Regions from separate parts of the Streptomyces sp. NPDC090994 genome, predicted to be linked through region 2. Evidence: riboswitches for the same ligand, from Rfam matches in the RefSeq annotation. Region 2 holds a riboswitch; each other region holds the start of a gene.
What was found. Region 2 has a riboswitch for cyclic di-AMP ahead of ACIQR3_RS02780 (NlpC/P60 family protein). Riboswitches for the same ligand answer to the same signal wherever they lie in the genome.
Positions count from the first base shown of each region.

Region 1: it holds a riboswitch for cyclic di-AMP, as region 2 does, so the genes downstream of both, ACIQR3_RS28190 (LysM peptidoglycan-binding domain-containing M23 family metallopeptidase) here and ACIQR3_RS02780 (NlpC/P60 family protein) in region 2, are expected to answer to the same signal.
Region 3: it holds a riboswitch for cyclic di-AMP, as region 2 does, so the genes downstream of both, ACIQR3_RS29570 (C40 family peptidase) here and ACIQR3_RS02780 (NlpC/P60 family protein) in region 2, are expected to answer to the same signal.
Region 4: it holds a riboswitch for cyclic di-AMP, as region 2 does, so the genes downstream of both, ACIQR3_RS15075 (M23 family metallopeptidase) here and ACIQR3_RS02780 (NlpC/P60 family protein) in region 2, are expected to answer to the same signal.

Region 1 covers NZ_JBIVWS010000017.1:51,819-54,010, reverse strand. Annotated here, with positions in the region: gene ACIQR3_RS28190 (LysM peptidoglycan-binding domain-containing M23 family metallopeptidase) at 158-1,030, opposite strand; cyclic di-AMP (ydaO/yuaA leader) riboswitch at 1,035-1,195, opposite strand; gene ACIQR3_RS28185 (tyrosine-protein phosphatase) at 1,617-2,192, shown strand, end outside.
Region 2 covers NZ_JBIVWS010000001.1:600,293-602,484, forward strand. Annotated here, with positions in the region: gene pcrA (DNA helicase PcrA) at 1-926, opposite strand, end outside; cyclic di-AMP (ydaO/yuaA leader) riboswitch at 1,158-1,329, shown strand; gene ACIQR3_RS02780 (NlpC/P60 family protein) at 1,338-2,192, shown strand, end outside.
Region 3 covers NZ_JBIVWS010000019.1:50,695-52,886, forward strand. Annotated here, with positions in the region: cyclic di-AMP (ydaO/yuaA leader) riboswitch at 720-852, shown strand; gene ACIQR3_RS29570 (C40 family peptidase) at 856-1,329, shown strand; gene ACIQR3_RS29575 (ATP-binding protein) at 1,669-2,133, opposite strand.
Region 4 covers NZ_JBIVWS010000006.1:16,185-18,376, reverse strand. Annotated here, with positions in the region: gene ACIQR3_RS15080 (PP2C family protein-serine/threonine phosphatase) at 1-996, shown strand, start outside; cyclic di-AMP (ydaO/yuaA leader) riboswitch at 1,232-1,389, shown strand; gene ACIQR3_RS15075 (M23 family metallopeptidase) at 1,402-2,192, shown strand, end outside.

The DNA.
Region 1 (2,192 bases), on a different contig from region 2:
CTACGCGACCGTAGGAAGGGGTTGACGGGCGGTGAGAAAGGCCACTCCTAAAGTGTTGGCCAATTCCGGAATAAGTGGGCCCCGCTCCCTGGGACAACACCGAAGGCCGGACCCGGGGATCGGGGTCCGGCCTTCGGTGGGCGCGCGGCGGGCGGCGTCAGACGGAGACGCCCTTCGACCGGAGGTAGGCGAGCGGGTCGATGTCCGAGCCGTAGTCCGGCGTGGTGCGGATCTCGAAGTGCAGGTGCGGGCCGGTCACGTTGCCGGTGGCGCCGGAGAGACCGATCTGCTGTCCCGCCGTCACGGAGTCGCCGCTGGAGACGGAGAGCGAGGACAGGTGGGCGTACTGGGCATAGGTGCCGTCGGCGAGCTTGATGACGACCTGGTTGCCGTACGCGCCTCCCCAGCCGGCGGTGACGACCGTGCCCGCGCCGACGGCCTTCAGCGAGGTGCCGGTCGGGACGACGAAGTCGGTGCCGGTGTGGTAGCCGCTGGACCACATGCTGCCCGACTGGTGGTACGGGGTGCCGACGGTGCCGCCGTCGACGGGGGCCACGAACCCGGCGGAGCTGTCCGCGGTGGCCGAGGTGTCGGAGGTGTCCGAGGTGTCCGACGCGGGCTGCGCCGTCTTCTTCTCCGCGGCGTCCGTGGTGTCCTTGGTGCCCTTGGTGTCGGCGGCGGTGTCGGCACTCGCCGCGGTCTTGCCGCCGAGGGTGAGCTTCAGGCCGGGACGGATCAGCGACGGGTCGGCGCCGACGGCGTCGCGGTTGTCCTCGTAGAGCTTCTTCCAGCCGCCGCTGACGTTCTCGGCATCGGCGATCTTCGCCAGCGAGTCACCGGAGCGGACGGTGTACGTCCGCGCGTCCTTCACGGCGGCGGACTGTGCCGAGGCGGACTGCGCGGGAGCGGCGTGGGCGCCGGCGGCCCCCAGCAGCGGCAGGGCGAGTGCGGCGCCGCCGGTTCCGGCGACGGCGAGGGTGCGGGTCAGGCGCTGGGTCTTGGTACGGCGGTGCTTACCCTTCGCGGGCATGACGAATTCCTCTCCGGCGCCTGCGAGGTGAGCTGTCGGGTGCGGGCTGGAGCTGCCCGGCCGCGCCGGAAGGGCGCGGCTTTACCCCTAGCCGTCCCGGGAACCGGAACAGGCGGTCGTACCTGTGGGTCCCCCGCTCCTGCCGCGTACGGGTGGTGAGTGGGTGTGGTCTCCGGGCGGCGGCAGGATTAGGCGTCCGTCCGGATCGGTGGTGAACGTAAGGGACCAGGACGCACAGGGACAAGCGAGGGATTCCCGGTGAAGGTGTTTCACATGATCCTTTGGAGGAAAGATCCGTCACCCTCCGTCGATGGCGGGAATTGCGCCGAAGTCGAACACCCTTGAAAAGCGCCTGTATTACGTGAACATGAGGCACGACGTACGGTCACGGATATGACGCTGCTCACGCGGGCCCGCGCCAGCGACTTTTATTCCAGAGCGAGTTGGGGAGAAAGCTCCAATTCGGACAGACGCATCAGAAGTCACGCAGAGGGACAACCAGGACTCTTTCGGGGGTCGGAATGCCGTATCGTCGGGCGCACCCGCCGTCGAGCAGCGGCAGCGGAGCCGAATGGGAGGAGTCCTCGTGACGCAACAGGTCCCGTCGACCGAGCCGGAGCTGGCCGGGGTACGCAATTTCCGTGACGTGGGCGGCCTGCCGGCCACGGACGGACGGCGGGTGCGGTTCGGCGTGCTGTTCCGCAGCGGCCACCTCGCCCACGCGACCGCCGAGGACGCGGCGTTCCTCGCGGGTCTGGGCCTGCACACCGTCTTCGACTTCCGCAACGCGGCCGACCAGAAGCTCGAAGGCCCCGACGTGACCCTGCCGGGCGTGCGCAATGTGAACCTGCCGCTGTCCGACCCCGCCGACGGCGCCGAGTTCTGGAAGATGGTCCGCGACGGCGACCTGGACCAGCTGCGGGAGATCCTCGCGGACGGCAAGGGCGCGGAGCGGATGATCGCCTCGTACCGCTCGATCATCACGGACCGCACCGCCGAGCACTCCCGGGTACTGCACGCGCTCGCCGAGGACAGCGTCCCGGCCCTGATGCACTGCGCGGCCGGCAAGGACCGCGCGGGCCTGTCCATCGCGGTGACGCTGCTCGCACTGGGCGTCGAGCGGGAGGCGATCGTCGAGGACTACCTGAAGTCCAACGAGAAG
Region 2 (2,192 bases):
ACCGGGTGCTCGGCGCCGGTGCCGACCAGCTCGCGCACCAGGGCGTACTGGGCGTGGTTGGTGTCCTGGTACTCGTCCACCAGGACGTGCCGGAAGCGGCGGCGGTAGTGCTCGGCGACGTCCGGGAAGGCGCGCAGCAGGTTGACCGTCGTCATGATCAGGTCGTCGAAGTCGAGGGCGTTGGCCTCGCGCAGCCGCGTCTGGTACATCGCGTACGCCTGGGCGAGGGTCTTCTCGAAACCGTCGGCGGCCTGGGCGGCGAAGTCCTCCTCGTCGATCAGCTCGTTCTTCAGGTTCGAGATCTTGGCGCTGAAGGACTTCGGCGGGAAGCGCTTGGGGTCGAGGTCCAGGTCACGGCAGACCAGCGCCATCAGCCGCTTGGAGTCGGCGGCGTCGTAGATCGAGAACGACGACGTGAAACCGAGCTTCTTCGACTCCCTCCGCAGGATGCGTACGCACGCACTGTGGAAGGTCATCACCCACATGGCGTTCGCGCGCGGGCCGACGAGCTGCTCGACGCGCTCCTTCATCTCACCGGCGGCCTTGTTGGTGAACGTGATCGCGAGGATCTGGCCGGGGTGGACGCCGCGCGCGCCGAGCAGGTGGGCGATGCGGTGGGTGAGTACGCGGGTCTTGCCGGAGCCTGCGCCGGCGACGATGAGCAGCGGGGAACCGGCGTGGACGACCGCGGCGCGCTGGTTCTCGTTCAGTCCGTCCAGGAGCGCGGCGGGGTCCAGTACCGGGCGTGGGGCGCCGTCCCGGTAGTAGTGGTCCCGGTCCGGCGGCACGTCGAACTTCCCGGCGAACAGATCGTCCGGGATCGGCTCCGGTACGTGCTCGTCCTCGGGCGGTGGCGGAGGTTCCTCCTCGTGGCCGCGGGGGGCCTGGAGGCTCGCCAGGAAGCTGTCGTCAAAGAGGCTGCTCATCGCTCTACGAGTCTAGGGCGCCCCACCGACAACCGGACGCCCCCTCGAAAACCCGGCCGGACCCGGACCGCTGGACACGCTCCCGCCACCGCACATCACCCACCGTGAGGGCCGCCCCCTAGGTCACGAAAATGTATCGGGCATATCACCCTTCAACCTTCACAGGGGCCACACGAGTTGGCTACGGTGCGGGCGGGCCGCACGACCCCCACCGGCGAACGTCGCCGGGCCGCGCGGCCTCCGCCGAATCCGGCGTGCCCGCGCGGGCGCCCGGAACCGGGGACCCACCGTGACATGGGGTGAATCGGTTCACAGCCCTCCCCGGGGCGCGAACCGTAGGGCAGCCTTCCGTCCCACCGCCCGAACCCGACAGCTAACCCGGTAGGCGGAGCACGGAAGGAGTCGCCTCCCTTGGCGTCGCACCGCAAGTCGCGTCCCGCCGGAACGCGCGTGGCAGGCATACGCACCCCCGTCCTGGCCACGGCCGCCCTCACCTCCGTCGCCCTGCTCTCCCAGACGGCCACCGCCGCTCCCGCCGACGACCGGCCGAGCCTGGAAGAGGTCCAGAAGAAGGTCGACGACCTCTACCGCCAGGCCGGCTCGGCCACCGAGAAGTACAACGCGGCCAAGGAGAAGACCGCGATCCAGCGCGAGCAGGTCGACAGCCTCCTGGACGACGTCGCCCAGCGCACCCAGGAGCTGAACGACGCGCGCGAGGAGCTGGGCTCCTTCGCCGCCGCCCAGTACCGCACCGGCGCGGCCGTCTCCGACACCGCGACCCTTCTGCTCGCGGACTCCCCGCAGGACTACTTCGACCAGAACCAGCTGATGGACCGGCTCACCGGCCGCCAGAAGCAGCTGGTCGACGACTACGTCACCCAGCAGGCCGAGACGATGGAGAAGCGCCAGGAGGCCACCGAGAGCCTCCAGACGCTCACCACGTCGCAGAAGGACCTGAAGACGGCCAAGGCCACCGTCCAGACGAAGCTCGCCTCCGCGCGTGAACTGCTGGCCGACCTGACCGCCCAGGAGAAGGCGCGGCTCGCCGCGATCGAGAAGAAGAAGCAGGCGGAGGCGGCCCGCAAGGCCAAGGAGCTGGCCCGGCAGCAGGCCGAGGAACGGCAGCGCCAGGAGGACGCCGCCGCTGCTGCCGCTGCCTCCGAGCAGGCGAGCGGCTCCACGGGCACGGAATCATCGGGCCCGACCGACTCCTCGTACGCCACCAAGGCCGACAAGGCCCTGGCCTTCGCCCGCGCCCAGATCGGC
Region 3 (2,192 bases), on a different contig from region 2:
CACCTCACAGTCCTCGCTCCGGACCGTGCCGGGTCCGGTCGCCGCGGCCACGGGGCGACGTCCCAGGTGGCCGGAGCGGCAGGCTAGTTGCACCGGGTTTCGCTCACGTTAACCCACCCAAGATCATTTCCCGTTGCCCGAAGCAACTTCTTGGACGTCCCTTTGCCCGCGCGTGAACGGACGCGGGGACGAACACGTGAACAGCGGGGACGGAGGCGGGGACGGAGGCGCCGACGGCTCGCGCGGACGCACCGACGGCTCGCGCGGACGCGGGGAGGGTCCGAGCGGACGCGCGGGCGCCGGTGCCGGTTGCCGGCGCCCGCTCCGGGTTCCGTACCGCAGGGGGCCGATCGGAGCCGGAACGGGCCGAACGGCGTACCGCCTATCGGCGTAGATTCACGTCCGTTTCCGGAACCGTACGGCTTGCGCAACGCGCCTGGCTCATCGGCGAAATGGCGACTCCGCCGCTGGTGGGGAGGTCACCGGCCCCGGCGATGGTGGCCCGGACGGCGCACCGTCCACCCGAACGGATGAGTGGTGAGTAACAACACAAAGTCCACGTTCCGTTGGGATTTTCCCACTTCGGTGCGTCAAGATCCCTGACTGACGACAAGACCCCGCCGCAGCGGCGGGGCGATCCGGGCGGACGCCGAGTCCTGCCGCCGCCCGGATGACCGGTCGACAGGAGTGGATCGGCAGGAGTGGAGGACCCGAGCACGACGGGTCGCCGGCCCGGTCACGCCATGACCGGAGCCGAGCAGCCCTTGGGGTGAAGCCGCACTCGCGCGGCCGGGCAACTTCGCCAGCCCGAATCCGACAGGTCATCCTTCACAGGCGGCTGACGAAGGGTTGCGCATGACTGCGCTCAATCGTGTCCCGTCGCTCATGGCCCGGGCCGGTACGGCCTCGGCCCTCACCATCGCCGCCGTGGGCGGCTCGATCGTGGTTCCCGGCATCGCCTCCGAGGCCGCCGCGGCGACCCATGCGACCAAGGCGCTGAAGATCGCGGCCTCCAAGAAGGGCGCCCCGTACCGGTACGGGGCCACCGGGCCGTCCCGCTTCGACTGCTCAGGGCTGACGCTGTACTCGTTCAAGAAGGCCGGCAAGAAACTGCCCCGCACGGCGGCCCAGCAGTACAACCGGACCCGCCATGTCTCCGCCTCCAGCCGCAAGGCCGGCGACCTGGTGTTCTTCCATTCCGGTCGCAGCGTCTACCACGTGGGCATCTACGCCGGGAAGGGCAAGATCTGGCACGCCCCGAAGACCGGTGACGTGGTGCGGCTGCAGAAGATCTGGACGAAGAGTGTCTGGTACGGCCGGGTGAAGTGATCCCCCCGAGGGGGCGCGCCGCCGACCCTGCCGGGGGGGCGCGCTCCCTCGGGTGCGGATGGGGCCGTACCGGGCGTACGGACCCCGGGAGGGCCGTAGGGGCCGCGCGGGCCCGTACGGGGCGGCAGGGGTGCCGTACGGGCGCGTACTGGGTGTACGGGTGCCGTACGGGCGCGTACTGGGCGTATAGGTGCATACGGGGCGCACGGGAGCTCCAGGCGTGGCGCGGGCCCGGCGGGCGGTCCGTACGGCATGACCGGCGCCCCTTCCCGGACCGGGCGCGACGGGACCCGCCGCGGTGACGCCTGCCGCGCCCGTCCCTCGCCGCCGCCGACCGCGTCACCGCCGCCGATCGCGCCGTACCGTCGTCGGGAGCGGCTCGGCCGGGGGCGTCCAGGGGAGTTCGACGGAGACGGTCTTGCCGCCCTCCCGGGTGGGGCGGACTCTCAGGCGCCCGCCGCATTCGGCGGCGAGGCAGCGGATGATGACCATGCCGCGGCCGTTGTCCTGCTGGACGGCCGCGGGCAGGCGCTTGGGGAAGCGCGGGTGGCTGTCGGTGACACCGATGCGCAGGCGCTCGTCACGGTCGAGCGCCAGGTCCACCGTGAAGGTGGGTGACTGTCCCAGGGTGTGCTGCACGACGTTGGTCGCCAGCTCCGAGACGATGAGCCGGATGGTGTCGGACACTTCCGTGCCGGCGGACAGTCCCCACTCCGCGAGCGTGCCGACGACGTAGGTCCGGGCGGCGGACACCGAGGCGGGATCGCTCGGCAGAGTGACGGATGCTTCCAGGTGGTCTGCCATGGCGACGTCGTCCCTTTCCGACGGGACCGCAGCCCCACACGGAGCGGATGGTTCGAGTA
Region 4 (2,192 bases), on a different contig from region 2:
CCCCTGACCGCCGCCCCGCTCTATTCGCGGCGCGGCACCGTGCTCACCGGGGCGGTCACCGTCGCCGTCGTCATAGCCCTCCAGATCGGCCTCGGCGTCGCCCACCAGGTCGACTCCATCACCGAGCTGGTCACCATCGCGGTGGTCGCGGTCCTCGCCGTCTTCGTCAACGCCCTGGTCCGCCGCAACGACGAGCGGCTCGCCACCGCCCGCGAGATCGCCGAGGCGGCCCAGCGCGCGGTGCTGCCCGAGCCCGCCGAACGGCTCGGCGGCTTCGAGATCGCCGCCTGCTACGAGGCCGCGCAGGCGGACGCCTTCATCGGCGGCGACCTGTACGCGGTGCAGGACAGCCCGCGCGGGGTGCGGATGATCGTCGGGGACGTGCGGGGCAAGGGGATGGGCGCGGTGGCCGCCGTCGCCGTCGTGATCGGGGCGTTCCGGGAGGCCGCCGAGCAGGAGTCGACGCTGGAGGCGGTGGCGCAGCGGCTGGAGCGGGCACTGGCCCGCGAGGGCACCCGGCGCGAGGGCCTGGACGCCTTCGAGGGGTTCACCACCGCCGTCCTCGTTGAACTCCCGCACGGCGACGGGGTGGCCCGCGTCGTCAACCGCGGGCATCCGCCACCCCTGCTGTGCCACGCCGACGGCAGCCTGCGCGCCCTGAACACCCGGGACGCGGCGCTGCCGCTCGGCATGGGGGAACTGGGCGTGTGGCCGGACCGCGCGGAGGAGACCGCCTTCCCCGCCGGGGCCACGCTGCTGCTCTACACCGACGGGGTGACCGAGGCCCGGGACGCCCGGGGCGAGTTCTACGATCCGGTGGCGCGGCTCAGCGGCCGGCGCTTCCGGCATCCCGGGGAGCTGCTGGACACGCTCGCCGAGGACGTGCGCCGGCACTCCGGGGGCGGGATGGCGGACGACATGGCGCTGCTCGCCGTACGGCGGCCCGATCCGGGCGGCCCCGACGAGTCCGGCGGCGCCTGTGGTCACGAAGGGTGATGGCGTGGGAGCCCTCCGCATAACAATTGATGCACGGTCAGTTTCGCGGGGCGGCGGCGACCGCGGTGCGGGTGTACTGAGACGGGGTCAACTCGCCCCGTTTTCGCCGGTCGTGCGGCCTTGATCCCGGCCGGAAAGCTTAATGATCAAGGAGAACAGCTTGGAAACAGCGCCCCGCTTCTATTAACGTTCGATAACGCAGCGCGGTCGTCCCAGCCGTCACAGAAGGCGGCTCCGTGCGCACGCGCCGAATCCCGTAAGGGAACCGGGGAACCACCACCTTGGGGTGAATCGGGCGTATCCGACCGTGGAAACACGGCCTGTATACGCGCGTAGGAGACCTTCCCGCTCCGAACCCGTCAGCTAACCCGGTAGGCGGAGACGGAAGGAAAGGAGCACGCCCACGTGGCGTCCAACCGGCCTGCCCCCGAGGCCCCGTTCGTGCCCAACCAGCACGACCCCGCAACCTTCGGCTACGGCGCCTTCCGCCCCGACGAGGGCCCCTTCGAAGAGTGGAACCCCACCGCCGACACCGTCCGCCCCGTGCGCGGCAAGCACCGGGTCGCCAAGCAGCGCGGCGGACTGGCCCGCAGCTCCACCGTCCTCGGCGTCGGTGTCATAGCGGCCGTGGGCGCCGGCGGCATGGCCAGCGCGCAGACCGGCAAGCCGCCGGTGTCGATCTCCATGCCCGACCTGCCGTCCGTGGGCTCGATCATCTCGGACGACGACTCCGCCGGGGACACGGCGGACCAGGGGTCGGCCACCCCGCTCAGCAGCATCGCCGCCGTCGCCTCCGACGACACCGGGGAGACCACCGCCACCGCCGGTGAGTCGCTCCGGGCCCGGATCATGGCGCAGGCCGAGCAGCAGCAGAACCAGGTCGAGACCAAGGCCGCCGAAGAGGCTGCCGCCGCCGCCGAGAAGAAGGCCGCCGCGGCCGCCGCCGAGGCCGAGAAGAAGGCCGAGGCCAAGGCCGCCGCCGCCAAGAAGAAGGCAGCGGCGGAGGCCGCGCAGAAGGCCGAGGCCGCACGGCTCGCCAAGCTGGCCGAGCAGTACGCGCTGCCGACCTCCTCGTACACCATCACCTCCACCTTCGGGCAGGCCGGCGCCTACTGGTCCTCCGGCTACCACACCGGCCTCGACTTCGCCGCCCCCACCGGCACGCTCATCAAGGCCGTGCACACCGGGACCATCAC